One region of the Ornithinibacillus bavariensis genome, then DNA from elsewhere that is predicted to be linked to it. Evidence: riboswitches for the same ligand, from Rfam matches in the RefSeq annotation. Region 1 holds a riboswitch; each other region holds the start of a gene.

Region 1 (8,109 bases):
CTTTTTTATAATTTATCTTTTGTACGATTACCATTACACTTTCATGCTATCCTTGGATAAGGGATTCGATGCAATCTCGCTCATCCGCTCATAAATTTGTTTAAGGATATAAGAATTTGCCTGATTATTCTTATACACTGCATTCGTCGTCTCTAATAGAAAATCCTTCGTAGGATTCACTGGGTATTCTCCACAAATATCCACACCTGCTATCTCCTTACAAGCAATAAGCTCCGTTACCAGCTTCATGAGCTGGTTAAGGCGCAGGGTCCCTTGATCCCAACCAGTTAGGGCATCTTCCATATCCAACACATCCTTATCTATACTGATGTAAATGGTTTTTGTCGGGATATTTTTTTTTATCGCTTTCATTATAGCTGCTAGATTGGTGTGAAGTGATTGTTCCGTATAAATAACCACTTTTTCGTCAAACGCGTTAGGGATGTGTTGATATGCTTCCTCACTTACACCAAGGATGTAGACCTTTTTCAGCAAAGGAAGCGTCTTGAGAGATTCCAGTAGCCATGATCCACATGATATCAAATCCGGACTAGGTGCAGGTAATGTATCTGTATGGTGATCAAATAAAATTAGTGTGTACGGCTGACAAATTTTAGATTGCAGTAAATAGGAGATATAATGATAGTTACCACTACCTAAATAATATACGCTGCTTTCTTGATAATCGTTTAGTTTATCAGCAATATTCAATAGGGTACTCTTCTCGCAGAATAAACTAACATTTTGCATAACATTAAAATCAATCCAATTGTAGGAGCCTTCATGATAGAAAGATTGTCTCTTGTATGCCCCATCAAAGTCCAACAAGGATACAATACTTTTCACTTTCATTCCCCCTATTTGATTGTTCATTGTTTCACAAAATTTAATCAATAAATAGAATATTATTAATATTAATATAACATAACACTAGGAAATCTCTAGCTTGAACACATCAAGAATAATATGATTTCATCCTATAATGCCAATAATTTACGATTACATTTATCCATGCTATGCTTAAATAGATTTGATTTATTAAAGGAGATCGCAATGAAAAGCATATTAAAATATTCTCATCACCTATTAGAAGAAATTATTCAGCCAGGTGAAACAGTTATAGATGCCACCTGTGGTAATGGTAATGATACTTTATTTTTAAGTAAACTTGTTGGAGAAAATGGTGAAGTTATTGCCTTTGATATTCAAGAGAAAGCTATTAATAATACGGATCAATTATTAATTGAAAATAATTGCACGAATGTTTCCCTTGTTTTAGACAGCCATGCTAATATGGAAAACTATTTATCAAAGGATTTAGCAGGAAAAATAGGCGGTGCTATTTTTAATCTCGGTTATTTACCGAAAAGTGATAAGTCCATTATTACAAAAGGTGAATCTACAATAAAGGCTATTCAATCTGTTTTACCTTATTTAAAACCAAATGGACGTATCATCCTTGTTGTTTACTACGGACATGACGGTGGAGAAAACGAAAAAAATTCAATACTAAAGTATGTTATTTCACTAGACCAGAAAAAGTTTGATGTCCTACGATATGGTTTTATAAATCAGAAAAATAATCCACCGTTTATCATTGCTATTCAAAAAAAATAGAGGAGGATCATTAATGATACACCATTATAAAAATATCTCACCAACTATCCATCCTACTGCATTTATCGCCAAAGATGCGGTCGTAGTCGGAGATGTTACCATTGGAGAGGAATCCAGTGTTTGGTTTAAAACAGTAATTCGTGGAGATGTTGCCCCAACTAGGATTGGTAAACGAGTTAGCATTCAAGATTTATCCATGCTTCATCAAAGTCCGAATAACACACTGATAATCGAAGATGATGTTACAGTCGGTCATCAGGTCACACTGCACTCTGCAATTGTACGGAAAAACTCCTTAATCGGAATGGGTTCTATTATTTTGGATGGAGCTGAGATTGGGGAAAATGCCTTTATTGGGGCAGGAAGCCTCGTTCCACCAGGTAAAAAAATCCCTCCACATATGTTAGCAATGGGGCGCCCAGCAAAGGTTGTTCGTGAGCTTACAGATGCAGATTATAAAGAGATGGAACGTGTGAGACAGTCATATGTGGAGAAGGGTAAATATTATCGGGAGAATACTAATTTAGGAATAATTTTTTAACACAAAACACGCTTCGTGCTTATAAACTGCACGAAGCGTGTTTCTATTAATTATTTCGTTGTTAATGATACTAGATCATCAACCTTATCCGTTTTTTCCCATGGGAATTCTACATCTGTTCGTCCAAAATGTCCATATGCAGCAGTAGCTCTGTAAATAGGCTGCTGAAGGTTCAGCATCCGAATAATTCCTGCCGGACGTAAGTCAAATGTCTTACGAACAGCTTGAACTAGCTCTTCCTCACTTACAACCCCAGTCCCAAAGGTGTTAATGGAAATTGATACAGGTTCAGCCACACCGATTGCATACGCAAGCTGCACTTCACAGGATTCAGCTAATTTTGCTGCAACGATGTTTTTAGCAACATAACGAGCCGCATAGGCTGCAGATCGGTCTACCTTAGTTGGATCCTTACCACTAAATGCTCCCCCGCCGTGACGAGCATATCCACCATACGTATCGACGATTATCTTCCTACCAGTTAAACCAGCGTCACCCTGTGGGCCTCCAATGACAAAACGTCCAGTTGGATTAATAAAGTACTTTGTTTTTTCATCCAATAAGTCACTAGGTACGATAGGCTTGATAACATACTCCATTATATCCTTTTCAATCTGCTCCAAAGTAGCATTTTGAGAATGCTGTGTAGAAATAACGATGGTATCAACACGAATTGGGCGATCCTCTTCATCATATTCGATAGTCACCTGTGTTTTTCCATCTGGTCTTAAATAAGATAACGTATTGTCTTTTCGAACATCACTTAATCGTTTTGCTAGCTTATGAGCCAGTGAAATTGGTAAAGGCATGAGCTCTTCTGTTTCATTACATGCAAAACCGAACATTAGCCCTTGGTCTCCTGCACCAATCGCTTCAATTTCACTATCTGATATTTTACCTTGACGTGCCTCTAGTGCATGATTGACTCCTTCGGCAATATCTGGAGACTGCTCATCGATTGCAGTTAGTACTGCACATGTATCGGCATCGAAACCGTATTTAGCACGAGTATACCCAATATCCTTAATAGTTTGACGAACAACCGCTGGAATATCAACATAAGTTGATGTAGTAATTTCACCAGCAACTAATACTAATCCGGTTGTCACTGTAGTTTCGCAAGCTACCCTTGCGACTGGATCCTTTTTTAATATTTCATCTAATATAGCATCTGAAATCTGGTCACATATTTTATCTGGATGACCTTCTGTTACAGATTCAGAAGTAAATAAACGACGATTATTAGCCATTAGGCTAAATCCTCCCTCTAGTTTCTTGGTACGGTACTCTTTTCTCTATCAGTATTATATCCTTAATCAATAAAAAAAGCCTTTCCATCACACGAGGAAAGGAATTACCAGCCTTTCGCTCTTATTGTTCAAGGAAGTTTCCTTGCACCAGGTTAGCACCTTTTCACAAATGTGTGAGGTTGCCGGGCTTCATCGGGTCTGTCCCTCCACCAACTCTGAATAAGAGAGTATCCGCTCATTGTTAAGGTTAACTGAATATATTGTCCCATGTCAACCGTATATTTCGCTGTCACGTAATTTTAATAATTTAATACAATAAAAAATAATAAATAGTATGGACTATTAAAATCAATGTGTTATACTATTGATAATTTCATATACATGCTATACTTAAAAATATCTTTCTTGATTAAATTAACATAAAGGAAGGAAAATTTAAATGAATATGGTAATGAAAAGTTCTCTATTGGAAGAACTATTATCTGGGAACAATGTTAAAAAAAATCTATCTGTTGCACAATTAGTTGAAAAAGTACTATCTAGAAAAGAAGGATTATTATCAGATACTGGTGCAGTACTTGCGACGACAGGAAAATATACTGGTCGTTCCCCAGAGGATAAATTTATTGTTAAGGATTCTTTTTCTGAAGGAAAGGTTGACTGGGGAAAAGTCAATCAACCAATTGATAAAGAAATTTTTGAAAAATTATATAAAAAAGTTATACAACATTTAAAGAGTCAAAATGAGATATTTGTTTTCGAGGGTTTTGCTGGAGCTGACGAGAACTATCGCTTACCTATTCAAGTCATTAATGAATTTGCTTGGCATAACTTATTTGCAAAACAGCTTTTCATACGCCCGACTGAAGAACAATTAGCATCACATATTCCATCCTTTACAGTAATTTCTGCGCCAACATTTAAGGCTGATCCTAGTATTGATGGTACTAACTCTGAGGCATTTATTCTTATCTCATTTGAACATAGAGTAATTTTAATTGGGGGAACGGAATATGCAGGTGAAATTAAGAAATCAATCTTTTCCATCATGAACTTCCTTTTACCTGAGAAAAACATCCTTCCAATGCATTGTTCAGCTAACGTTGGGAAAGAAGGCGATGTTGCACTATTCTTTGGGTTATCTGGTACTGGTAAAACGACACTGTCAGCGGATCCATACCGATTATTAGTTGGTGATGATGAACATGCGTGGAGCTCAAGTGGCGTCTTCAATATTGAAGGTGGCTGTTACGCAAAATGCATTAATCTATCTGAAGAAAAGGAACCACAGATTTTCAATGCGATAAAATTTGGTGCTGTTTTAGAAAATGTTGTTATGGATGAAATAACTCGTAAACCTAATTTTGATAATACAACGCTAACAGAGAATACAAGAGCAGCTTATCCATTAGAGCATATAGACAATATTGTAAATCCAAGTATTGCAGGACATCCAAATACCATTATTTTCTTAACTGCTGATGCTTCTGGCACATTGCCACCTATTAGCAAACTATCGAAAGAACAGGCAATGTATCATTTCCTAAGTGGGTATACTAGTAAACTAGCAGGAACAGAAAGAGGAGTTACAGAGCCTCAAGCAACATTCTCTGCTTGTTTTGGAGCACCTTTCCTTCCATTAGAGCCAGCTACCTACGCAAAAATGCTTGGTGAAAAGATTGATCAATACCATACCAATGTATTTTTAATTAATACTGGCTGGACTGGTGGCTCATATGGAATTGGAAGTCGAATCAAACTGTCCTATACAAGGGCAATGGTTCATGCAGCACTAGAAGGCGAATTAAATAATGTAGAAACCATTAAAGATGAAATTTTCGGTTTAGAAATTCCGACACATGTTGCAGGAGTTCCCGATAACGTGCTTATTCCGAAAAATACATGGACTAACAAAACCGCCTATGAAAAGCAGGCAAAAGACCTTGCATGTCAATTCCACGAAAACTTTAAAAAGTTTTCTCATGTAAGCCCTGAAATTGCTCAAGCTGGTCCTACATTTCAATAATTATTTTTGGCCTCATCCCAAGAGGGTTTATATACAATAGATGTAACAACATGTTACAAAGTTCCTAAACGACCTTACACAAAAGGTCGTTTTTTTATATAAAACGCTTATTTTTATCTAGGCATTCACACATTTTTCGTCCTTGCATACACTATCCTGTGGAAAAAACGCTATTAGAAAGGGACGAATAGAATGAGAAAGATAAAAATTCTTGTATTCGTGTTATGTTTTGTGCTTTTCTTCCTTTCTGCTTGTGGCTCTAACGATAAACATACAACGATTAAATTAGGAGAGGTAACACGCTCTCTATTCTATGCACCACAATACGTAGCTATTGAAAAGGGCTTCTTTGAAGAAGAGGGGTTGAATGTAGAATTACAAACAACCTGGGGTGGAGACAAAACAATGACAGCTTTATTATCAGATGGAATTGATGTTGCGTTAGTTGGTTCGGAAACTTCCATCTATGTGTATGCGCAAGACTCCAAGGATTATGCTGTTAATTTTGCTCAATTAACACAAACAGATGGTACGTTCCTTGTCGCGAAAGAAAAACAAGATAATTTTTCGTGGGAGGATCTTAAGAATTCTAATTTTCTTGGCCAACGTAAAGGTGGCATGCCGCAAATGGTAGGTGAATATGTACTAAAACAGCATGGGATTGATCCCCACAACGACCTTACCCTCAATCAAAATATTGAATTTGCCAATATTCCTAGTGCCTTTGTTTCTGGTGATTACGAGTATGTTCAACTTTTTGAGCCAACTGCCAGTGTGTTCGAAAAAGAAGGTAGTGGCTATGTAGTGGCTTCGTTTGGAGAGGAATCAGGTCAAGTACCTTATACCGTTTTTATGGCAAAACAAAGCTATTTGAAAGAAAACGAAGAAAATATTGAGAAATTCACTCGTGCCATTTATAAAGCACAGCAATGGGTTCAGGATACTGATTCAGCTGAAGTTGCGAAGACAATTAAAGATTACTTTGAGGACGTGGAATTAGACATTTTAACTTCATCTATTGATCGTTATAAAAGTCAAGGATCATTTGCAGCTGACCCTATATTAGAAGAGGATGAATGGAATAACCTAAAAAACATTATGAAAGAAGCAGGAGAATTACCAGACGGTAATATTTCTTACGAGGAGTTAGTAAACACAGAAATAGCAGAAAAAGTCATCTCAAACTAAGGAGTGAAAACATTGTCCTTTCTAACCTTAGAAAACGTATCACATCATTATTTTTCAAAGAATGATTATACAAAAGCATTACAGGATATCTCTTTTTCTGTTAAGGAAGGAGAATTTATAGCCTTACTCGGACCAAGTGGTTGTGGTAAATCAACTATCCTTTCAATCGTATCAGGAATCATGAAACATACGTCTGGAAAGGTACTTCTTAATAACAAGCCAGTAGAAAAATCAAAACGAGATATCGGTTACATGCTTCAGCAGGATTATTTATTCCCTTGGAAAACTATCCTAGATAATGTATTGATTGGACCTACTATCCAAAAAAATGTGGATGAAGAAATAAAAGTTGAAGCAAAGAAATTATTAATTGAGGTTGGCTTAAATGACGTTGAAAATCAATATCCAACCTCTTTATCAGGTGGTATGAGACAAAGAGTTGCTCTTGTACGAACCTTAATTACCAAGCCTAAAATTCTACTACTAGATGAACCATTCTCTGCACTAGATTATCAAACAAAATTAATGCTGGAGGACTTAGTATTTCAATTACTCCATGCTTATAAAAAAACTGCTATTCTTGTAACTCACGACATAGGTGAAGCCATTGCGATGAGTGATCGAATTATTGTGATGCGTGCAAATCCAGGTACCATTGCTAAAACATTCGAGGTACCTATTGAATTACGAAATGAGATGCCCTTTCTAGTTCGAAGACATCCTAAATACCAAGCTATTTTCGATAAAGTTTGGGAGGAGTTAAATAAAAATGAAGAACAAATGGCTTAACACTTCCCAATTAAACACAGAGAGGGGATGTAGCAATGCTAGATAAGGAAGACCAACAATTATTGAATATGCATATGCAAAAGCTAAAACGTGAAAGAAAAATAGTGGTTATATGGCAGATATTCATCCTTATTGGATTTTTCGGTTTATGGGAGTTTGCTAGCAGAATGAACTGGCTTGACCCACTAATATTCAGTTCCCCTTCAAGGGTCTATAACCTATTACTAGAAAAGTTGTCAGATGGTTCTATTTTAACGCATACGTGGGTTACCTTAATCGAAACACTTTTAGGCTTTATCATTGGTACACTACTCGGAATCATTCTCGCAACCCTACTATGGTCTTCCACCAGATTTTCAAAAATATTAGACCCCTATCTTGTAATTTTAAATGCTATGCCTAAGGTTGCATTGGGGCCAATTATCATTGTAGCTTTAGGACCTGGGTATGTCTCCATCATTTCTATGGGGGCAATTATATCCGTAATCATTACGACTATTGTTGTATATACCGGCTTTAGAGAAGTAGATCCCAACTATGAAAAAGTATTAAAAAGCTTCGGAGCTTCTCGTTGGCAATGCTTCAAATCAGCTGTATTCCCTGCTACCTTACCCGTTATGATCTCAACACTAAAAGTAAATGTTGGCTTATCGTGGGTTGGTGTTATTGTCGGTGAATTCTTAGTTTCAAAGGTTGGG
Region 2 (8,109 bases), on a different contig from region 1:
CATAAGCGCCACATCGATATCCTTTAAGTAGCCATGTTTAACAAAGCTTCCCTTAGCACTTCCATTCGGTCCTCCTTCTTCAGCTGGTGTTCCTAAGACAACGACACGTCCGCCTACTTCAGGAAGTGCTTTAGAAAGTGCAATTCCAGCAGCAACACTAGTTGTTCCAATAATGTTATGACCACATGCATGACCTAGACCTGGGAGTGCATCGTACTCAGCGAGGTATGCGACGGATGGACCAGGGATGCCACTATCCTTTACCGCATAAAAGGATGTCTCATGCCCTGCAACTGCCGTTTCAACCACAAAGCCTTCACTTTCTAAAAGTGCTACATGCTGTTCACAGGCAAAAAACTCTTGATTCCCTATTTCAGGTCTAGCGTGTATCGCCTGGCTAGTTTCAATATACTTCTGTCTGTTCGAATCAATCGATTCAACGATTAAATTAACACTACTTACACGTTTGCTCATCTTAACTACTCCTCCTTATAACCCTTCAAAAATTTTTAATAATTCTTCCTTGGTAATATCAATAACAATTGAGCCACCATTTGTGTCTATTTCTACGGCCTTTTCCACATCTTCCTCATGATATAATTCAACAATGCGCTGGAAAGTCTCATTGTCTTTATCCTCAGCTCGAGCAGCAAAAATGTTTACATATGGTATTGCATTTTCAGATGTACCATCTTCTAGAAAAATTGGATCTTTTACCGGATCAAAACCAGCTTGACCCGCTACCCCATTATTAATTACAGAAGCTGTAACATCAGGAAGAACCCTTGGTGTTTGTTGGGCTACGATTGGAAAAATATCTAAGTTCTTAGGATTCTCCACAATTTTTGATGGATCTCCAAACAGTCCAAAGTCAGCTGATAATTTAATTAATCCTGCAGATTCAAGTAGCTTCAATGCCCGTGCTTGGTTGGATGGGTCATCTGGAATTGCTATGCGTGCACCTTCTTCAATTTCGTTAATATCTTTAATTTTCTCTGAATAAATTCCCATTGGTGCAATAATAGTTGGACCAATCGGTAATAAGTCTACATTGTTTTCTTTATTAAATTGACTTAAGAATGCAATATGCTGGAAGGAATTAATATCAATATCTCCATCCGCCAATGCTTGGTTTGGAAGTGTGTAATCTGAGAACTCCACAAGCTCAATCTCAATCCCTTCTGCCTTTGCCTTCTTCTGAATCAGTGGCCATACTTCCCCATCTGTTCCTGTAACACCAATCTTAACAACTTTTGTTTTCTCGCCTTTTCCAGATGTATCACTACTACAAGCAGCTAGTGATACTACTGTGATAATCGCTAGTAAAAAAATGATTAATTTTTTCATCTTTTGTTCTCCTCGCTTTCTACCTGTTCCCTAACGTCTCATAATCTTTCTAGAAATAGTGTTACCAAGCCATTGTGCCAGCTGTACCAGTATGATTAGGATAATAACCGTAACAAGCATGACACTTCCATCAAAGCGCTGATAGCCATAGGTCATTGCAACATGGCCAAGACCTCCACCGCCAACTGTTCCCGCCATAGCTGAGAAGTCTATTAAACTAACTGTCACAAATGTTAAACCTAGAATTAGTGGGCCAAGTGCCTCTGGTATCAACACGGTATAAATAATTTGGAATGGACTTGCTCCCATCGCTTTGGCGGCTTCCACAACACCAGGGTCAATACTTACCAAGTTATTCTCTACAATCCGAGCAATCCCAAAAGAGGCGGCTATTGTCATCGGGAAAATCGCAGCCCAGGTTCCAATTGTTGTACCTACTACCAATCTAGTTAATGGGCTAATCGCGACTAAAAATATAATGAATGGAATTGGTCGAATGATATTTATGAAAATGTTCATGATTTGAAATACAAGCTGATTTTCTAAAATGTTCCCTTTTCGTGTTACGTATAGTAATAATCCAAAACCTATTCCTAGAATGGAGCCAAAGATTAGTGTCAAGATAACCATAAAGATTGTTTCACCTGTTGATTCCAAAATCCTTGGCCAAAATGTTGTCCAATCAACCCGCATCAAGTTCTACCTCCTCTACATCTACGATAGATTGCAGTTCTATCATTGCTGATTCAATCGCATCCGCATTGCCTTCAAAAGAAATTAGCAAATTACCAAATAACCTTTCCTGTAATTCACGTATGTAGCCATGTACAATATTGAAGTCGACACTGTATTTTTGCGTTATTTGTGAAAGGACGGGGGCATTTGTAATCTCTCCCTTGAAAGTGACACGATAAAGCCTCTTGCCACCCTTTTCCCTCCATTCCCTTAGTAATTTAGCAGAAGGTAAATCATTCTCTACGGATTTGATGAACCGCTTCGTTGTTGGGTGTTTGGGATTTGTAAATGTATCAAAGACAGAACCGACTTCAATGACTTCCCCTTCTTCCATGACGGCGACCCGGTCACAAATAGATTGAATAACATGCATTTCATGTGTAATTAATAAAACCGTTATTCCAAGTTCATGATTTACCTTTTTTAAAAGACGAAGAATATCACTTGTTGTATCCGGATCCAGTGCTGATGTTGCTTCATCACATATTAATATATCTGGTGACGTAGCAAGTGCCCGAGCAATCCCCACACGTTGCTTTTGACCACCAGAGAGCTGCTCTGGATAATCATTTGCTTTATCGGTAAGCCCAACAAAACTCAGTAGCTCCGAAACTCGCTCATTTATTTCTTTTTTAGGGATTCCGGCTAGCTTCAACGGATAAGCCACATTTCCCGCTACAGTACGTGAGGAAAACAAATTGAAGTTCTGAAAGATCATTCCTATTTTTCGCCGTAGCTTTCGTAGTTCTTTCTTAGGTAGTGTAGCAAGATCTACACCTTGGATCTGAATAGCCCCAGATGTTGGTTGCTCAAGCAGATTGACTAGCCGAAGTAATGTACTCTTTCCGGCACCACTAAAGCCAATAATGCCAAATATTTCTCCCTGCTCAATTGCAAGCGACACTCCTTTTACCGCATTCACCTCCCGCTTTCCGAGCCGGAATGTCTTAGAAGCGTTTTTAAATTCGATCATAGTCTGCTCCTCCTCGCAAATAGTTAATTCTCTGCAGCCAATAGTCGCAACCATCTAACTTCCCAGTATTCGAACGAAAAAAGCCTTCTAATTTCTCATCAAAAATAGAGAAATTAGAAGGCTTTATAAATTAAAACCATCTCCGTTCTCATCTTTCAAATGCAATATGGGTTGCATTTGTAGGATTTGGCACAGTGTTCATTTTCATGAATCTGTTGCCGAGACTTCATTGGGCCTATTCCCTCAATCTCTCTTGATAAGAAGTGATGTTACTATTTAATTGTTTGCAAGAATTATATATCACTATATTCCCAATTTGAAATACTGTCAATACCTTTTATTATTTTCTATACAATTAATTTTATTTTCATGATTATGACAGATTGAATTAATGTTATTCGAGCTTTATGTTAAAATTAATAAATAAACCCTACCAACCTTCCACTATAGTAGAAGGTTGGTAGGTAAATTTAAGATAAACAACTAGACCTTAAAAGGTTTAAACATCATGGAGGAATGATTTAACAAATGAAAAAACGAACTAAAATTCTATTATTCAACGCCACTTTCATTATTCTAGTAGGATGTGCAAATAATCCAACTAAAAACGAAACCGTTCATACAGAGGAAAGTATTCCATCAAGTACGGTAGGGGAAGCATACGGTAATGATTCTTCTGACACCTCCAATGTAGCGTCGATTGGTACAGATAGCAATACTTCTGAAAATGGGGACGTAAGTGGAGGTCATACGGAAGAAAACAACCCACTATCCGAATACTCTAATGAACAAATCGAATATGCAAGAGTTTGGTTACAGCTTGGTCCAAATCAAGAAATAGACAATTTATATGTCCAACATATACCAGCTGGAACACCTCTCAATCCTGATGATGAGACTAGTGCTAATTATCCTGTGGATGTTATTCAGTTGGCTGGTTCTCGATTAGTCGATGGTTCTGTAACGTATAGTGGGAATGGCGATGGAACGATCAATATTTACAATGTACCAATTCGCTGGGATGGCCAATATCCTGCTGGTGAAGACTTCTACACAGATATTATTAACAATACAAAGCTTGTTTATATTGATCCAGCTGAAGATGATAACATCGTTGAGCTAATAAGAAAGCAAATTATTAATTAAACCAAATATAAGCATACATAGATCAAATAGGTGATAAGGAGGAAGCGAATATGAGTAATAAAAAGATGTTGTCACTAGAACAGCAGGAAGGATTATTTAGAGTATTGAATGCTCGTTTTGAGAAACATAGGAATCGCCATGAAGATATAGAGTGGGAAAAAGTCCAAGCAAAGCTAGAAGCGAATCCTAGTAAAATGTGGTCCCTATTTGAAATGGAAAGAACTGGCGGTGAACCTGATGTTGTTGGTTATGATCAGGATAAGGACGAATACATTTTTTATGATTGTTCTGCTGAAAGTCCTAAAGGTCGCAGAAGTATTTGCTACGACAGAGAAGCACTGGAGGCTAGAAAAAAACATAAACCGGAAAACAGCGCTATGGACATGGCAACAGAAATGGGAATTGAACTCTTAACGGAAGACCAATATAGAAAGCTACAGAAACTTGGAAACTTCGATATGAAAACATCTAGCTGGATAAAAACACCTGCTGAAATTAGAAAGCTTGGCGGCGCACTTTTTTGTGATTATCGCTATGAACATGTCTTTGTCTATCACAATGGTGCGGATTCATACTATGGTGCTAGAGGGTTCCGTGGTTCATTAACCGTATAATTTAATAGATAGTCATATAAAGAAGAAACACTACAGGTGAGCTTAATTTCATTGTTTAGCTATCAAAGTTTTAGAGAAAGAATGAAATTCACAGTTGTATAAAGGGGGATGATTTAAGTTTAGCAATAGCTAAATAAATCATCCCCCTTGTACTTAATTGGAGTCAATATAATTAAGAATTATCGGCTGATTCTCCTCCATTGTCGCTTTGTATAAACTAATATTTCCAACAGTAGGTTTTGAAGCATCAGAGTGAACCTCAAAGTTTTCTTTTAATGCGATTGTCCATACTGCTTCATTATCTTTCTTTAGAACGATTGCTAGTGTACCAAATTGCTCCAAATTCTCCCATGAGAACAATTCAGATTCATTACCTACCGTAACATTTATTCCATCTGGACCACTTGTCACTGTGACATTATCTCCTTGCCAAACACCGTGTATCTCTGCTCCTACGTAATAATAGGATAATCCGCCCTTACGATCGCCATACGTCCCTACAAATTGTTGAATGTCACCATTTTTATCCTTATAGGTTAGAACTGCTATATCCTTAGCCAGCCACTTTACTTTATTGTTTCCATTTATCTTATTTTCCAAGACTTCTTTAGGACGAGCGAGAATACCATAATACGGGCGATAATAGATTGCTTCCCCACTTTGGACATTTTCCTTTACCGAGAATATTTTACTCAAGCTTGGTGATATGCTTGTTATATTTCTAATTTGTTGATTGCTATTTTCAAGTAGGACAATATTCGTAAGAAAGAAGATAACTCCAATACTAGCAATAATAACTTGATGGCTATTTTTCAGTTTAAGTAAAACTAGCAGCGCTACCGCTAAAAAAACGACAAATAAAAGATTAATCATATAAAATATACGGTTATCAATATACTCCACTTGATAGCGCACATGTAAAAAGAGGAATCCCATTTGTAAGCAAAAAAATCCGATTGCAATTAGAAAAAGCGTCCAGCCGACTATTTTTTTCCATTTTGCCCTATCCTTCATCCGGTTCTACCTCCTGCAAAAACTCCCATGTTAGACCATTATCCTTTGAAATAAATTTTCCTTTTACTAATCCACCTTCATAATCACCATTTGGCCCTTGATTTACTAGAACAGCCAGGTGGTCTTCCTCAATAAATGGAGCTTCCGCTTGAACAAACACTTTTCCGTACGGAGCGGGAATACTTAAACGAGCATGCCTCCAAACCTTTCCTCCATCCTGTGTCACATAGACATCTGGTGCTTCTGGATTAATGGTTCCATAGGATAGAAACCCTGTCTTCTCATCCACAAAGCTACCGAATGCAATCATCCTAGTAGTTGGAGGATCTTCAGTTTTCGTCCAGGTTTTACCACTATCGAAGGTTAGGAATACTGTTGAATACTCTTGAGACATTGTACGATCACCTGATACGATTACATATCCAAAGCTATCATTTAGAAACGCAATCTTTCGAAAACGAAGCTCTGGAAATTCCTCAGCTATTACACTATCTTGCCATGTATTCCCCTGATCAGTAGTATATTTCATGTTTAGCCCAACTTGCTTATATAGAAATGCTAAACGCTCTTCCGATAAAACATAGCTACCTTCAATCAATTCCTGTTTGTTCCCTTGATACTCTCCATTGAACAATAAATTTTTATCCACTGGGACTTTTATCCAATCCTTCCCCTTATTGTATGTAATAGTTAGTTCATCATTTTGTAAACTATAACTAATTGGGTCATCATTAACAGGTTGTAATGGCGTATTTTCTATCTCATTAGGTGTCTCTTCTTGGAGGTTATTTCGTAGATTTAGTTGTGGAAGCGTGTAGTTGTGTTCTAGATTCTGATAATAATATGTTCCTACGATGATTGCAGTTACCATAAGAACTGATAGTATTAAAAGGTAATTTCTCATGAATGGAACTCCTTTTTATTTCTATTTTCCTATATTTTGCTGGCTCTCTACAAATCTATAAAGTAACCATACTGGATTTATCTATCGATGATCCTAAGTGTCTTGCTCCCATCCATGTCAGATAACTATAGGATACTTTTTATTAACATTAATGTTATCACAAGCAGAAATAAGTTTACACACTTAATAAGAGAAATTCACAATGCTACAGCCCTTCAAAACAAATAGAAAAAGGGATTCAATTGAATCCCTTTTTCTAATACCTTTTTCAATTTTATACTAGCATTGAATTAAGAAATTTCCCCTGTTTCATGATTATTTTTAATCATAAAATTAGTAAGCATCTCACGAACTTCATCCGTTGACTCTGTCGCCATTAAATCATTTCGTAATTCACTTGCCCCTCTAAATCCCCGGACATATATCTTAAAGAAGCGACGTAGAGGTCTAAATGGACGTGGTTCATATTCTTTGGAATATTTATCATGTAAATCAAGCTGCAATCTTAAGAGATCTAGTAATTCCTCACTACTATGTTCTTTCTTCTCTTTTTCAAAGGCAAACGGATTTTTAAATACACCACGCCCAATCATAACACCATCTACACCATATTGATCAACAAGTTTTAGGCCAGTTTGACGGTCAGGAATATCGCCATTGATTGTCAAAAGTGTATCAGGTGCCACCTCATCCCGAAGCTTCTTAATCTCTGGAATGAGCTCCCAATGAGCATCAACATTACTCATTTCCTTTTTTGTACGCAAATGTATGGAAAGATTTACGATGTCTTGCTTCAATACATGTGTTAACCAGTCACGCCATTCGTCTACTTCCGTATAACCAAGTCTTGTCTTAACACTAACAGGCAATCCTCCCGCTTTTGCTGCTTGGATTAATTCTGCGGCAACCTCTGGACGCCGTATAAGACCACATCCCTTTCCTTTTGGTGCCACGTTTGGTGCAGGGCAGCCCATATTGATATCCAAACCCTTAAACCCTAATTCTGCCATCCCAATACTCATTTGGCGAAAATATTCGGGCTTGTCTCCCCAAATATGGGCAACAATCGGTTGTTCATCCTCTGTAAATGTTAAGCGCCCACGTACACTTTGCTGGCCATCTGGGTGACAATAGCTCTCCGTGTTTGTAAACTCTGTAAAAAACACATCTGGTCTCGCTGCTTCGCTAATTACATGACGAAAAACAACATCCGTCACATCTTCCATTGGTGCAAGTATAAAAAACGGTCGTGGTAAATCACGCCAAAAATTATCTGTCATAATTAAATTCCAATCCTCTCATTATGGGAATTATTACTTTTCCCAAAAATAAAAAAGCAAAGATATCTCTGCCTCTTACACTTATACCATGCTTAA
Region 3 (8,109 bases), on a different contig from region 1:
ATTTCATACGGATAGGAAATATAGAAGCTTGCTATACCCACACTTGAGAAAGGAAGAAAGTAGTATACGATACGCTTTTTCCACACCTCATTGCAAATAAACCAACTAACTAGAAGAAGTACACTTATAATTAAGTACGTGTAAGGTATCCCTTCCCACCATTCTAATTTGGAAAATAGAAGAACCAATGAAATCCAAGCTGTTGTAAAACCTGCATACAGATACGTTTTAATTTGCCACTCAGTTCTTACCATTTTTACTGTTATGCCATATATCACAGTGGTGAGAAGAAAAGCCCACAATGAATCCGTACCAAGTAAGAATAAACTTATAAATAATGATATTGGAAGATAAATCTGTCCAACCCAATAATAAGCTTTCATTAGGCGCTGCTCTTGGTTTCTTATCGTTAGCCCTAAACCTAGTAGTGCAATAGCTCCAATTACAAATTCAAACCATTCGAATAGTGTTGGTATTTGGGTTAATTCTGTATGAAGTACCACTAACACACTAAAGTAAAATATTACCGAAATGCTACTCATGATATAGGGAATAGCAGCCCAATTTGTTTTCCGATAAAGAAGATAGGCCATTCCAATTCCACCTAAATAAATGAAAGCCCTAGTGATTGATTCTAACCCAAAACTTAAGCTGAATATAATGCCTAAACCATAAAAAATTTGTGCTGTATAAAAACTACTAGATGAAAAGTTTATCCACGAGCTCTTCTTCCATATGTAGCTTGCAGTAAGTACGAATAAACTACCAAATATTACGCCAACCACTTGAATAGGCTCTTCTATAAACATCGCATTAGTCGGTTTCATAAAATGAGCATGTATAGTGATAATAAACAGAGCTATTGAAACCGGATGAAGCCAAGGTGCAATTTTCTTCATTGCAACTCGATTTTCATAATGGTTCATGACAATTGCAGTCAATCCTAGAATGAAAAACATCAGACTCTGTATAAATTTTGTTGAATCCAGTAGTGCGATAAATAATGTGATGATTAGCATCAGTCCGCTAATGTCACGAGAACTTTCTTTTATAGGCTTCCATAGTGCTATATTAACAAAACACCCACCTACCAGATAGAAAAGAAATACAAATAGATAGAATGGAAATGTAATAGAATCATAATTAAACCAAAGCTTTCCTAATAACGCTAATTCGTATATGGCACTTACTAGAAAAATCGGACTTAAATACGTAAACAGCTTATTCTTAACGGTTGACGCAAGATAAGTAAAATTAAGAGCGATAATAATATAGGCTATCATTAATATGATGGAACCTACTCCAGCCCTTAGTAAAATTCCTTCCAAACTAATATACAAAAATGCCATTGCTGATACGACAGCACTTGTTATACGAAATATCTTATGCAAAGATCCAGAATCCTTGATAAGCTTCGGTAGTGCTAAAAAGATTACTCCAAGTAATGCATATGCAATCTCCCCTACCCCTTCAAGGATAGAGTTTTCTACAAGCTGATATGCTCCATAAATTAGCATTGCAGTAAAAACGAAATGGTAGGATCTATGATTACTAACAAAAATCATTGCAAAATAAATTACGGCTGTTAATAGCAAATTAAAACTATACATGACTTCAGAATCATAGAATACTAACATCAGCAAAGTAGAAAGGATAAGATTTGCTTGAATAAAAGGGATAAACTCCTTTAAAAATAATGTTAGTTTATGATGATTCTTAAATGTACGATAACCAAGAATTAGTAGTGCATTGTACAGCATAATACTGAAATAAAAACCATCAATTGGTAAATGTAGAGCAGCAATTACTAGTCCTACTAATACGCTCAGTGTGACATAGGAAAACCAAACGAACAATCGAGATGCTAGTTTTATTGCCAAGAAAGCATAAATCGGTAAGATCACTAATGTTCCGATCGCTCCGAATAGGTATTTACCCTCTCCAGAAAAAGACAAATAGCTACCAAATAGCTCGAAGTAACCTGCCGAAACTACGATTATTGGTAAAAACAAACTACCTAATACGATAAAAGCAAAGCCTGTTTTTTTAATATGCAATACCCTACTCGTTAACCATGCTAAGGTGTAAAATAAAACAGATACTGCTGCAATTAACCCTGTCTTTGTCCAATTCCCTAGCATTTCCCAAGTACTAGTTGCTAATACCAATCCGCCTAATAGTAGTAAAATTACACCAAGATTTAGCCCCCATGTAATGTTACGCTCTCTAACCTGTTTCGCAGTTAATTCTTTTTTAGACTTTATTACTGGTTGAGAAGGAACAGTTTGTTTTACTTCTTTCTGAAGTTCTTCCTTAGTCTGCGTAATACTATTCATCTGTGGCTTAGGTGCTTCCTTGGTCTGCCTAATACTATTCATCTGTGGCTTAGGTGCTTCCTGCTTTGGTATTTTCGTGTCCTGTTCAATCTGATTTCCTTTTGGCAGATTACTATAATATTTTGTATGTGAATTAACTACCTTTGCAGCAATATTTAATGATAAATATCTAGCTTTTACTAGTTTATTTAATTCTTCACGTACAATCTCCCTTTTCTCCTCTGGGCTCAGTTGTGTCATTGTTTCACCAACCTTATGTAAAAATTTTCTACATCCATCATAACAGTATATTGATTCTGATTCATCAACATTTTTATAATTTGCGAACTATAGGGTATTGACAATATAATAAAACATGTGTAAATTGATTTTAACAATTTTATATCGAAATATTTCTTATCCAGAGAGGTGGAGGGACTGGCCCTTTGAAGCCTCGGCAGCGGACTCATACGAGTACTGTGCCAATTCCAGAAGTGTAACGCTTGAAGATAAGAAGAGATAGATTCATGAAGTTTATTCACCTCTTCTTATTTTTAAGAAGAGGTTTTTTGTTTTAAAAAATATAGGATGAGGTGGTTAAGATGAGCTTTCAAGCTACAAATGAATTATTAAAAGTAATTGAAGTACTGAAAGAAAAAGAATGGGTAGATTTGACTCATACGTTTGGTCCTGAATCCCCACACTTCTCAGCTTTTGAATCAGCAGAGTTTAAAACTTTATTCACACATGATGAAGGATTCTTTGCCCAACAATTTACGTTTCCAGGTCAATATGGTACACATCTAGATGCACCTATACATTTTGTCCGAAATAAACGCTATCTTGAAGACCTGGAATTGAAGGAGCTTGTTTTACCACTCGTTGTCATTGATAGGTCAAAAGAAGCTTCTATGGATAATGATTACACACTTTCCGTAGCTGATGTTCTTGAATTCGAATCAACATACGGGCAAATTGAAGCAGGTAGCTTTGTTGCCTTAAGAACCGACTGGAGCAAGCGGTGGCCAAACCATGATTTGTTCAATAACAAAGACGAAAGTGGTGTTGCTCATGCACCAGGATGGGGACTAGATGCACTAAAGTTTCTATTCGAGGAAAGGAATATTAAAGCTGTTGGACATGAAACATTTGATACTGACTCTGCAATAGATTACAGAAAGAATGGTGCACTTTTAGGAGAGTATTATGTTCTAGAACAGGATACATATCAAGTGGAGCTACTAACTAACTTGGACAAATTACCTGCAAAAGGTGCAGTTATTTTTAATATTGTACCAAAGGCTAAAGAAGCATCAGGATTTCCTGTACGATCATTTGCTTTATTACCATAACATATAGAGAGAAGGAAAAAGAATGAGTGATAGATTAGTTAAAGTACCATTTCGGGCTGATCATGTTGGTAGTTTACTCCGTCCTGCAAATCTATTAAAGGCAAGAGAAGAGTTTAAAAATGGGATTATTACCAAAGATGAACTGCGAGAAATAGAGACTCAGGAGCTTAAACGAATTGTAGCAAAACAAATCGAGGTAGGACTCGAGCTTGTAACAGATGGTGAATTTCGCCGTTCTTGGTGGCATATTGATTTTCTTGAAAATTTAAATGGCCTGGAGGGGTATGTTCCTGAACGCGGAATACCCTTCCAAGGAATAGAAACCGAACCCTACGATGTCCGTAATATTGGAAAAATATCCTTTAACCATGAACACCCATTTTTAGAGGATTTCAAGGTTTTTAATGAAATTGTTGCAGGGCGAGCAGTGGCAAAACAAACAATACCTAGCCCGAACCAACTATTTCACCGAGGAATAAGAAATACAGCAATCTATCCTACAGTCGAAGAATATGCTAATGACATTATCCTAGCTTATCGTGATGCACTAAAAGCTTTCTATGATATTGGTGTACGTTACCTACAGTTAGATGATGTTTATATTGCAGGCTTAAATGCTGAAAGTTTAGTAGCTTATGAGCCCGGTCTCACACGTGAAGAATTAATTGATTTAGCGCTCCGAGTCGTCAATGGCGTATTAGAGGGTAAGCCTGACGATCTTTACGTGACCACCCATTTATGTCGGGGAAATTATGAATCCAGGTGGGCGTTCGAAGGAAGCTATGCACATATTGCCCCTACTTTGTTTGCTAAAGAAAGGGTAAGTGGATTTTTCTTAGAATATGATGACCATCGCTCGGGTGATTTTAAGCCATTAGAGCATATCCCAGCTGGCGGTGCTCAAGTAGTATTAGGACTTGTTACTTCAAAGTTTGGAGAATTAGAGGATAAAGAGACGATTAAAAAACGCATCCTAGAAGCAGCCCAATATGTTCCGCTAGAGCAATTATCACTTAGTCCGCAATGTGGATTCTCTTCCACACATCATGGAAATAAATTAACCGAGGAACAGCAATGGAATAAATTAAAGTTTATTGCTGAAATTGCCAAGGAAGTTTGGGGATAGACATTAGATTCATTATAAAAATACCAGGTCAAGAGAAATTGACCTGGTATTTAACAATCGTTATTTTGTTACTAATTCAAGCTCAACAGGAATAAACTCTTCTACTGTATCACCATTAATGATTTTGCCTGCAGCTTCAATTCCTTTTTCTCCAATTAATTTTGGTTGTTGAGCAATTGTTGCATCTAATCTTCCTTCTTCAACTGCTGCTACAGCGTCGTCCGTTGCATCAAAACCAACAACTACTACATTTTCAAGTAATCCTTTTGCTTCTAACGCCTCAAGTGCTCCAAGTGCCATTTCATCATTATGCGCAAATACGGCATGAATATCTTTTGTACTTTGAATAATATTTTCCATTACAGTTAAACCTTCTGTTCGATCAAAATTTGCTGTTTGATTAGCCACTACTTGTAGTCCTTCTGCATTATCCACAATATTATGGAAGCCCTCTCCACGTTCACGAGTAGCAGATGCTCCAGGAATACCCTCTAGTTCTACAATATTACCTGCATCACCTAGTTTTTCAGTGATGAATTTTCCTGCCATTTCTCCTCCAGCAACGTTATCAGAAGCAATGTGTGTAACCACCTCTCCACCATTTGCACTTCTATCAACCGTAATTACTGGAACACCCTTTTCATTGGCTAGTTCAACAGCAGATGCAATCGCATCAGAGTCAACTGGATTTACTAATAACACATCGATATCTTGTTGTAATAAATCCTCTATATCACCTAGCTGGGTAGATGGATCATCTTGTGCATCGGAAACAATGAGCTTATATCCTGCTTCATCTGCAGCAGCCTGTGCTCCATCACGAAGTGTAACGAAAAATGGGTTGTTTAATGTTGATACAGAAAGTCCAATTTTCACCTCTTTGTCACCTTTATCACTTGCTTTGTTAGAGCTTGAATCATCTGAGCCCGGCTTGTCTGTAGAACATGCAGCTAATGCTACTACTAAGATTGCAACTAAACCAAACATTTTAAGCATTTTCTTCATTAGAAATTCCTCCTAAAAATGACTTTTTTATTATTTTTGGATGTTATTCATCCATTACTAACGAATTATTTTGAACGTCTATCTAGTAAAACTGCTAGTAATATAATTCCCCCTTTCACAATCTGTTGATAGAAGGATGACACATTTAATAGGTTTAAACCATTGTCAATTACACCAATGATTAGAGCACCTATTAATGTACCTACTATTTTTCCTTTCCCTCCCATCAAGCTTGTACCACCAATAACTACAGCTGCAATAGCATCAAGCTCGAAGCTCGATCCAGCTGTTGGCTGAGCTGAATTTAAGCGACTTGTTAAGATGATTCCAGCAAGTACAGACAGCATACCAGTAATAGAATATACCCATATTTTTACACGGTCTGCCTTAATTCCTGATAATATCGCCGCTTCCTCATTTCCACCTATTGCATAGACTTGCCTTCCAAATACGGTCTTCCGTAAGATAAAGTACAAAATAGCAAATGCGATTAACATAAGTATTACAGGAAAAGGAATGCCGAACACATACCCCTTACCAATCATTTGAAAACTAAAGCTATCCGATAACCCAGTAATAGGTCGACCATCTGTATACACTAATGTTGCTCCACGATAAATTGTCATCGTAGCGAGTGTAGCAATAAAGGGTGCAACCTTACCTTTGGTGATGACTAGCCCATTGATCGCCCCTAGAACAAATCCGATTAATAATCCAATAATAATAGCTAAAATTGGATCCATTCCACTCGTTAACAGCCCAGCTGTCAACGCACTACCTAACGCCAGGATAGAACCAACTGATAAGTCAATCCCAGCAGTAAGAATGACAAATGTCATACCAAAGGCAATTAGAGCGTTAACTGAAATTTGTCGTAATAAGTTTAATAGGTTATCAAATGTAAAAAAACTATCACTAAAGATTCCTAGAATAATAGAAAAGAAAATTAATCCGATAAAAGGACCTAAAATGGAAATATTATTCGTTATGAATCGCTTCATTTTCTATTTCCCCCCCAGTAGCTGCCAGCATAATAATCTCCTGATCAGCGTCTTCCCGATCTATGAAGGCGGTTACACTTCCTTCATGCAAAACCATGATTCGGTCACTAACACCAAGAATCTCAGGTAATTCCGAAGAAACCATGATGATTGCTACACCATGCTCTGTTAGTTCATTAATAATAGAATAAATTTCTTTCTTGGCACCAATATCAACACCCCTAGTTGGTTCGTCCAATATAAGAACCTTTGGATTGATACCAAGCCATTTTGCTATAACTACCTTCTGTTGGTTTCCACCACTTAGTGACTTGACCTCTTGTTCTTTTCCAGTTGTTCTAACATGTAAACGTTCGATAAGCTTTTCTACTAAATCTCTTTCTTTTTTATTAGAGATTACTCCTTTTTGCGATACGGTTTTTAAGTTAACAAGTGCAATATTTTCACGAATAGATGATCCTAAAACTAATCCTTTTGATTTTCGATCCTCGGTAATAAATCCTACCCCAGCGTTAATTAGATCATTAGGATGTCTCATCTTTAATTCCTTACCATTTAGTTTTACAGATCCTGAATCTTTTTTACGGTAACCAAAAATGGTTTCCATTACTTCCGTACGACCAGCACCCATCAGGCCTGCAACTCCAAGAATCTCTCCTTCTTTAACAGTAAAACTTACATTATGAAATGTACCATCCTTGCTTGATAAGTTATCTACCTCAAAGACAATATTACCTATCTTACTTTTCCTTGCAGGAAAGCGCTCGCCAAGTTCACGTCCAACCATCATTTTGACAACTTGCTCAAAGGAAGTATCGCTTATATTTTCTGTGCCGATATACTCCCCATCTCGAAGTATAGTAATTCGATCACAAATTTGGAAAATCTCTTCCATTCTGTGGGAAATATAGACGAAAGCTACACCCTTCCTTTTTAAATCTGTTACTACCTCAAACAAGCTAGCAATTTCCCTCTCTGTCAGTGCGGCTGTCGGCTCATCCATAATAATTAATTCTGCATTTGTTGCTAGAGCTCTAGCAATTTCAATCATTTGCTGCTTTCCGACTGATAGGTCTCCAGCAATGTCATCTGGAGAAATATTAGTAACTCCTAATTTCTGCAGGCTCTCCTCTGTTAGGGCTTTCATTTTCCTGTGGTTTAGGATACCACTACGTCCATAAGTAAGCTCTTTGCCAAGAAACATGTTTTGCGAAACTGTTAAATGTGGAATAATATTTAATTCCTGATGGATGACGACAATTCCTCTAGCCTCTGCCTGCTTGGGATTGGTGAAATGAACCTCCCCACCA
Region 4 (8,109 bases), 690 kb from region 1:
AGATGAGTTCACTTAAAATCATTAGCTTAAAAAAAGCATCGAATCCTTCGATATCATTTGTCGGGTCTAATTCTGCATATCCTAATTGCTGTGCTTGATAAAGTGCTTGTTTAAAAGGAATCTTCTTCTCACGCATTTCCGTTAGTATATAATTAGAGGTACCATTTAAAATGGCTGTAACTTGCCGTATCTGATTGACGTGTAGGAGCTTACGGATGGTTTGGATAATCGGGATTCCGCCTGCGGTCGTAGCTTCAAAGCCAACCTGAACATGGTAATCTTCAGCAAGTGCAAGTAATTCTTTTCCATGATGGGCAAACATCGCTTTATTGGCAGTTATGACATGCTTTTTAGCCTTAATACTTTTTGCTAAATACGAATAGGCCGGTTCAACACCAACAATTGCCTCCAAAACAAGTTTTATTTCTGGATTATCGAGTATATGTTGGAAATCGGTCGTAATGAGATGGTTACCCTCGAAATTCCTATGTTTTTCTGGGTGTTTTACTAATATGGTCGTAACCTCGATGGATACACCTAGCTTTTCCTCTATACGTTTGTTGAGTTTTTGCAAGGTTCGATAAACACCTTTTCCAACAGTTCCCAGCCCAAGAAGGGCGACTTGAATTTTTTCCACACCATCACTCCTAATAAGTTCTTAATTAGTCAAGAAACGTTTTGACAGCCTTTCCCCATTTTGGATATTCTGTTAGAAAGCCATCGTGACCGAAAGACGTTTGAACAAGGTGATAGCTGCAGTTTGGTGTATAGCTAGCAAATTCACGAATGACTTTTGGTTCATAGATTAAATCATGCTCATAGCCAATGGCTAGAATATCACATTGAAAGGACTCACAGGTTTTCCTCAAATTGCCACGGCTTCTTCTAATATCGTGTGAATTCATCGCTTGAAGTAGAGTTATATAACTATTTGCATCAAAGCGTTTAGCAAGCTTTTCTCCTTGGTAGTTCAAATAAGATGCAATTTCGAAAAGCTCGCCGTCTTTTAAGCGTTTAAAACGCTCTTCAAATAGAACGGGGCTTCGGTAGGTTACCATTCCAATCATCCTAGCAATCTCTAACCCTCGTATGTTCTCCGAAAATGAGTAATTCCCTCTATTCCAATTAGGATCTGCCTTAATAGCCTCCTCAGCAATATGATTATAGGCGATTCCATAGTTAGATAGGGTAGGAGTTACTGCTAGGACAATTAGCTTCTCCATAAAACACGGATAAAGAAGCCCCCATTCTAATGCCTGCATTCCTCCAAGTGAACCCCCAATGATAGCATATAGCTTTTTAACTCCTAAATTCTGTAGAGCGAGGTACTGAGCATGAACCATATCTCGAATAGTAATTTTGGGAAAAGCGGCACGATATTGTTTTCTGGTTGTTGGATTGATACTCGTTGGTCCTGTTGAACCATTACAACCACCAAGAACATTAAAGGTAATGACTTGATAATAATCTGTATCCACTGATTGACCTGTACCAATCAGTCCATTCCACCACCCAGGCTCTTCCGGGTTTCCTACGGTTATATGATTGCCCGTTAATGCGTGGCAGACTAGAATGACGGGTGCATCGGCTGGACCTACCCATTCATATGCTAAGACTGCCTGTGTTAGGGTTTCCCCAGATTCTAATTGGATTGGACCAATAGCTACAGTTCCTGTAGTAGTTTGGTAGTTTGTTTGCTTAGACATCGACTTACCCACTCCTCAAGAAGGGTTAACTCATTTGTATTTGTTGTTTCTCTATCCCGCGAATTTTTAGTAGCTCTTCCAATAAAGAACGATTTGTTATCACCTTTATGCCTATGGCCTCCAAGTGATGAAGAATGGTGTCGTTCGCATTTGATTTTTCAACCCATAGTATTTTTACTTGTTTATTAACAAGTTCTTCAATTGCAGAAGGGGGAAGGTTGTCATCATTCACAATTACGGCATCTACACAAGCAGCGTCACTGAGGTTTTGGACATCAAAGCCATATAGCTTCAGTTTTTCTATATTGGTACTAACCACTTGTGATATTGAATATTCCGGAAAAGCAATTACCTTTTTATGAATGCCGTCAGTTCTATCAAATGGTGAGTGGAGAAGCCAATGAATAATCGGATCTTCGTCCGTATTTGTATTCTCTTCTTGATTCGTTGCTATTGCAATCGCTTGGTTTAAATCCTGGATAATATCTTCAATAGCTTCAATTCCGACAGATAGGCGAATTAATTCCGCACTGACGCCACTCTTCTTCAAATCCTCTCTACTTAATTGCTGATGTGTTGTGGATGCAGGATGAATAATTAGTGATTTAGCATCACCGACATTTGCAACATGGGACCAAAGCCTTATCGAATCAATCAGTTTACGTCCAGCTTCTCTGCCGCCTGCAATACCAAAGGTAATCATCGAACCAAAGCCACCTCGTAAATATTTTTTTGCGAGCTCATGGGATGAATGGCTTGGTAAGCCAGGATAGTTTACCCATTCGACCTGGGGATGACTTTCTAAATATGCGGCAACCTGCTCAGCATTTATACAATGGCGTTCCATTCGTAAATGTAATGTTTCCAATCCCTGTAGTAATAAAAAAGCATTTTGTGGACTTAAACAGGCACCGATATCACGGAGAAGCTGTACTCTTAATTTGGTTGCATATGCAAGGGGGCCAAGGTCTGCATAGCGAATACCATGATAGCTTTCGTCTGGCTGTGTGAATTCTGTAAAACGCGTATTATTCCAGTCAAATCTCCCTCCGTCTACAACAACTCCACCAATTGAAGTACCATGACCGCCAATCCATTTTGTCGCAGAATGCACAACGATATCTGCACCCCATGTTAAGGGCTTAGAAAGTATCGGTGTACCAAAGGTATTATCGATGATGAGTGGAATATGATGCTGATGGCAAATACTCGCAGCTCTTTCTATATCAAATACATTCAAGCTTGGGTTGGTAATTATTTCAGCAAAAACAGCCTTGGTTTTATCTGTAATTTCTTTACTGATTTCCTCAGGATTTGTTCCATCAACAAACTTTACTGTGATGCCATACTTTGGTAACGTCTTAGCAAATAGATTGTATGTACCGCCGTATAAATTACTATCAGCGATAATTTCATCACCTGCACCAGCTAGATTCAGTACAGCTAATGTAATTGCTGCCATCCCAGAGGACGTTGCTACTGCCTGTGTACCATCCTCAAGAATGGCTACTCGCTTTTCAAATGCATCAACTGTAGGGTTCATAATCCTTGTATAAATATTCCCAGGTTCTTTTAAGGCAAATAAATTTTGCGCATGCTCTGTGTCGCGGAAAACATATGAAGTAGTTTGATAGATTGGAAGTGCTCTTGAACCAGTTGCCAGATCAGGAATCTGGCCACCATGTAATAGAGTAGTTTCAGGTTGTTCAACATGAAAATTGGTCATTATTAAATTCCTCCTTATTTTTTGGTTGTCTGGAGGAAGAGAGAGGAAATAAAAAAGCCCTCTTCCTAAGAAGAGGGCGCATAAATTACAGTGCCGTTCCTCCTCTTATCTTCCAGATCTGTTTGACCTGTAGGATTTAGCACCTTTTAAGGAAAGTTGTCTTTCGCCTAAGGTTGCCGGGCTTCATAGGGCCTATTCCCTCCACCGCTCTTGATAAGAGATTAAAATGTATATTGAATAATATATTATAGACATTAAAATAATATGTCAATACTTATTTTATAATTATTTTTGTTGGTCCAAACTTTTCATTTTCTTTACAGGGAACCGATAAACGGAACCTAAATAGATGAGTAGGGCAAGCCATATAAATCCAAAGGAAATAAGGTGCTCTGTCTGGAACGTTTCATGATACACAAAAACGCCAATGATTAACATAATAGTTGGAGCAATATATTGCAAAAATCCCACCATAGCTAGTGGAATACGTTTAGCACCACTTGCAAACATTAGTAACGGTATTGCAGTTGCGATCCCTGCCCCCATTAGAAATAGGTTATCCTGTGTAGACCCGGCTGAAAAAGAGAATGCATTTTCCGGTAGTGTTAATAAATAGATGAGTGCAATAGGTGTCACAATCATCGTTTCAATGGTTAATCCGAACATGGCTGGAATGTCTACTACCTTTTTAAACAATCCATATAATGCAAAGGTTACCGCTAGAAAAATAGATACCCATGGGAAAACACCATAGCTGAAGGTGAGGTATAATACCCCTACTCCGGCTAATATCACGGATAGCGTTTGACTTCTTGTCAGTTTTTCCTTCAAAACTATAATAGCAAGTAGAATACTGACTAATGGGTTGATATAGTAGCCAAGGCTTGCCTGGATAACATGATCACTATTGACTGCCCAAATATAGGTAAGCCAGTTTAAACTAATAACGATTGACGCTAGTGTTATACTTATTAGCTTCTTTTTATCGTGAAGAATGGCCTTACACTCGTCAATAAACCCTGACCATTTCCTTGCAAAAAGCACAACTAAAACCATAAAAACAAAAGACCAAATAATACGATGAGCTAAAATTTCACCAGCTGAGATATGGTCAATTAGCTTCCAATAAATTGGTAGAAAGCCCCATAATATGTAAGCAAAAGTAGCATACAAAACACCAATCTTATCCGTATTCCGTTCCATTTCTAAAACCTTCTTTTTCTTAAATTTCTTATAAATAAACTCATTTTAAATTTAATTAATTGAAAAGGCAAAGAAAAGGCATTGCATAAGACAGACAGCTAGCCTGTTCGAAGCTGTTTCTAGGAATCATTGAAATGTCTAATGAAACAATAAAGAAAACGCTTTCATAAATTAGGATTATAGAATATGATATTACTAGATACAAAAAAGAGGAGGAGAAATTTATGGCAAGACATTATAAACATATGGAAACATCTGTTATTCATGAAGGCTACGATTCAAAGGACATGTTAGGAAGCCTATCAACACCATTGTTTCAAACCTCTACCTACACATTTGCAACAGCAGAACAAGGGGAAAGACGATTTGCTGGAGAAGAAGAAGGTTATATTTATTCACGTTTAGGAAATCCAACAGTAAAGGTATTAGAAGATAGAATTGCAGCACTAGAAAATGGCGAAAGAGGTCTAGCTTTTGGTTCTGGGATGGCGGCGGTATCTGCAGTTCTTATTGCGTTAACAAAAGCAAATGATCATATTCTTTGTTCATCGGGATTGTATGGCTGCACATTCGGATTGTTAACCATGATGAAAGAAAAATATAATATCTCGCATGATTTTTCCCAAATGGAGACAGAGGAAGATATCCGCTCCAAAATTAGGCCTGAAACAGCATGCATTTATGTAGAGACACCTATTAATCCAACGATGAAGCTAATCGATCTCGAGCTGGTGGTACGTGTTGCTAAGGAATACGGAATTCCTGTAGTTGTTGATAATACCTTCGCTTCTCCTTATCTACAAAATCCACTAGATTTAGGCTGTGATGTGGTGCTTCATAGTGCGACTAAATATATTGGTGGACATGGAGATGTGATTGCAGGACTTGTCGTAGGAAAAAAGGAATTTTTAGATGAGGTCGCCATGACGACTTTGAAGGATATCGGTGGAGTCATATCCCCATTTGATGCGTGGCTCTTATTACGTGGGCTAAAAACACTTCCTGTTAGGATGGATCGGCACAGTGATAATGCAGAAGAAATTTTTAAACGATTAAAAACACATCCTAATGTGACCGAGGTTTACTATCCGAATGATGAATCCCGATCAGATTATGCGATTATGAAAAAACAAATGAGACGAGGTGGCGGTGTTATTTCATTTGAAATAAAAGGAACCAAAAAAGATGCACAAAGCTTTTTAAATAATCTATCCTTCTTGAAAATTGCAGTGTCTCTAGGGGATGCAGAAACACTTATTGAACATCCAGCAACCATGACACATGCAGTGGTTCCAGGAGAATCTCAGAGAGATATGGGCATCACGGATCAGCTTATCCGCTTATCTGTCGGTCTAGAGGCATGGGAGGATATTTGGCATGATTTAGAGCAAGCACTAAATAAAATTAATGTGGACGCATACTCCAAGGCTTTAGAGTCCCGATAATAGCTTCTGGAATGTTTCGTTTAATTACTTTTATCACACCATTGGAGATTTCGTCATGTGTAAGCCATCTTGAACTGCCATCTTCAAGCACAAATCCCAAATAAACACGTCTGTATTCACACGCTTCCGGTACAGTCGTGTTTTCTTTTACAAAGAAAGAAGAGCTTCCTTGAACATGAATTAATTTCCATGGCTCTATTCTTGTCTCTACCTCTTTTAGAATCGTTGATAATGCAAGTGGCGCAGAGTTATGTATCCAACTAACAATTAAGTCTGGGCAACCTCCATGCTGGTCTATTACTTCTCGCACCTTCCCCTTTAATGCCTGTGTATCATGATAGTCAACCGTGAGCGAATGCAATTGATTTGGTTTTTTACTTTTTTCCTGCATGGATTTGAAACTCTCCGGCTTACGATGTACCACATATACATGATAGCCCTCCTCTACCAGCCATTGACAAACCCCTTCTAGCATACCAGTTCCACCAATCACAAATGCAAATAGTTTTTTACTCACGATTTCATCTCCCTTCTGTTATAGTATTATATAGCAAATTGTTCTGTATAATCGATTTTATCACAACGTAAGCTAAAGGAAAGTTTCAATAAAAAGAGAAAGTGAAAAAATTGGCAATTTTATGCCTTCCTTAGCTTTCATTTATTGCTTCATTATTATGATTAAAAGGGGTAAATAGCATGGAAATTATGCCCTATATATTTCTAGCTTTAATAATTTTTAATATTACATTAGGACTTTCAATAGTATTCTTAGAAAGAAAAGATGCGTCAGCAACATGGGCATGGTTAATGGTTCTTTTATTTGTCCCTGTGGTAGGTTTTTTTCTATATTTAATTTTCGGACGAAGAATAAGTGGAAAGCGTATTTTTACTTGGGACGCAAAGGCAAAGCTTGGCGTAAAGGCAAAGGTTCAGTCTCAGATAAGAGCAATTGAAAATGATAAGTTCATTTTTAATGACCTAGCAGAGTATCGGGATTTATATTATTTACATTTGCGAAATGATGCTGCAATCTTTACTCAGAATAATAAGGTGGATCTATTTGTAGATGGAAATGAAAAATTTCAGGCATTGTTAAATGATATGGAAGCTGCTAAAGACCATATACATCTTTTATACTATATTATACGTCATGATGAGCTCGGACAACGAATAGCAAATATGTTAATTAAGAAAGCACAAGAGGGTGTAGAGGTTAGACTACTATATGATGCACTTGGAACACGATATCTACGTCCTAAATATCTTCGTACATTAAAACGGGCGGGTATTCAAGTAGCAGCATTTTTCCCTTCACTGATTCCTAAAATTAATTTTAAAATTAATTATAGAAACCACCGTAAGCTAGCAATTATTGATGGGGAAATAGGATATATTGGTGGCTTCAATATTGGCGATGAGTATGTAGGGAAGAGTAAAAAATTCGGTCATTGGCGTGATACCCATTTGAGAATATGTGGGGATGCGGTTCAAGGGATGCAAACCCGTTTCATTTTGGATTGGAATCAGGCGTCAAAGAATGATATTCTGTATGATGATCGTTATTATACAACACATTCCTGTGGCGATGTTGGGGTACAAATAGTTTCAAGTGGACCTGACTCTGACTGGGAGCAAATCAAAAATGGTTATATTAAGATGATATTGTCAGCTAAGGATTATGTTTACATACAGACTCCTTATTTTATTCCAGACGAGAGCTTAAAGGATGCCATTCGTATCGCAGCATTATCCGGTGTTGATGTAAAAATCATGATTCCTAATAAGCCTGACCACCCATTTGTATATTGGGCAACCTTGTCCTATGTTGGAGATATGCTAGAGGCGGGTGCTGAAGTGTATATCTATCAAAAGGGATTCCTTCATTCCAAGACAATCGTGGTTGACGGGAAAATTGCATCCGTAGGAACAGCTAATATTGATGTGAGGAGCTTCCGATTGAATTTCGAAGTGAATGCTTTTTTATATAATAGAACTCTAGCTTCCAGTCTAGTAAAAGAATTCCATATTG

What was found. Region 1 has a riboswitch for S-adenosylmethionine ahead of metK (methionine adenosyltransferase). Riboswitches for the same ligand answer to the same signal wherever they lie in the genome.
Region 2: linked by a shared signal. The riboswitch ahead of HNR27_RS09855 (methionine ABC transporter ATP-binding protein) and the one ahead of metK (methionine adenosyltransferase) in region 1 are both predicted to bind S-adenosylmethionine.
Region 3: linked by a shared signal. The riboswitch ahead of HNR27_RS04980 (cyclase family protein) and the one ahead of metK (methionine adenosyltransferase) in region 1 are both predicted to bind S-adenosylmethionine.
Region 4: linked by a shared signal. The riboswitch ahead of HNR27_RS00520 (O-acetylhomoserine aminocarboxypropyltransferase/cysteine synthase family protein) and the one ahead of metK (methionine adenosyltransferase) in region 1 are both predicted to bind S-adenosylmethionine.

What each region holds. Positions count from the first base shown of each region.
Region 1 is NZ_JBNPWZ010000001.1:803,923-812,031, reverse strand. It holds gene HNR27_RS03850 (arginase family protein) at 34-846, opposite strand; gene mnmM (tRNA 5-(aminomethyl)-2-thiouridylate-methyltransferase MnmM) at 1,054-1,617, shown strand; gene HNR27_RS03840 (gamma carbonic anhydrase) at 1,631-2,158, shown strand; gene metK (methionine adenosyltransferase) at 2,209-3,408, opposite strand; SAM riboswitch class I at 3,527-3,634, opposite strand; gene pckA (phosphoenolpyruvate carboxykinase (ATP)) at 3,848-5,434, shown strand; gene HNR27_RS03825 (ABC transporter substrate-binding protein) at 5,627-6,622, shown strand; gene HNR27_RS03820 (ABC transporter ATP-binding protein) at 6,635-7,411, shown strand; gene HNR27_RS03815 (ABC transporter permease) at 7,447-8,109, shown strand, end outside.
Region 2 is NZ_JBNPWZ010000004.1:212,946-221,054, reverse strand. It holds gene HNR27_RS09870 (M20 family metallopeptidase) at 1-474, opposite strand, end outside; gene HNR27_RS09865 (MetQ/NlpA family ABC transporter substrate-binding protein) at 490-1,347, opposite strand; gene HNR27_RS09860 (methionine ABC transporter permease) at 1,378-2,040, opposite strand; gene HNR27_RS09855 (methionine ABC transporter ATP-binding protein) at 2,030-3,055, opposite strand; SAM riboswitch class I at 3,201-3,318, opposite strand; gene HNR27_RS09850 (hypothetical protein) at 3,584-4,201, shown strand; gene HNR27_RS09845 (DUF4256 domain-containing protein) at 4,252-4,815, shown strand; gene HNR27_RS09840 (hypothetical protein) at 4,969-5,829, opposite strand; gene HNR27_RS09835 (WD40/YVTN/BNR-like repeat-containing protein) at 5,819-6,733, opposite strand; gene HNR27_RS09830 (tRNA dihydrouridine synthase) at 7,024-8,013, opposite strand.
Region 3 is NZ_JBNPWZ010000002.1:218,748-226,856, reverse strand. It holds gene HNR27_RS04985 (SCO7613 C-terminal domain-containing membrane protein) at 1-2,576, opposite strand, end outside; SAM riboswitch class I at 2,730-2,831, shown strand; gene HNR27_RS04980 (cyclase family protein) at 2,918-3,667, shown strand; gene HNR27_RS04975 (5-methyltetrahydropteroyltriglutamate--homocysteine S-methyltransferase) at 3,690-4,793, shown strand; gene rbsB (ribose ABC transporter substrate-binding protein RbsB) at 4,854-5,798, opposite strand; gene HNR27_RS04965 (ABC transporter permease subunit) at 5,864-6,799, opposite strand; gene HNR27_RS04960 (sugar ABC transporter ATP-binding protein) at 6,777-8,109, opposite strand, start outside.
Region 4 is NZ_JBNPWZ010000001.1:110,443-118,551, forward strand. It holds gene HNR27_RS00510 (homoserine dehydrogenase) at 1-637, opposite strand, end outside; gene metX (homoserine O-acetyltransferase MetX) at 663-1,706, opposite strand; gene HNR27_RS00520 (O-acetylhomoserine aminocarboxypropyltransferase/cysteine synthase family protein) at 1,732-3,432, opposite strand; SAM riboswitch class I at 3,535-3,652, opposite strand; gene rarD (EamA family transporter RarD) at 3,718-4,635, opposite strand; gene megL (methionine gamma-lyase) at 4,860-6,080, shown strand; gene HNR27_RS00535 (short-chain dehydrogenase) at 6,040-6,597, opposite strand; gene cls (cardiolipin synthase) at 6,777-8,109, shown strand, end outside.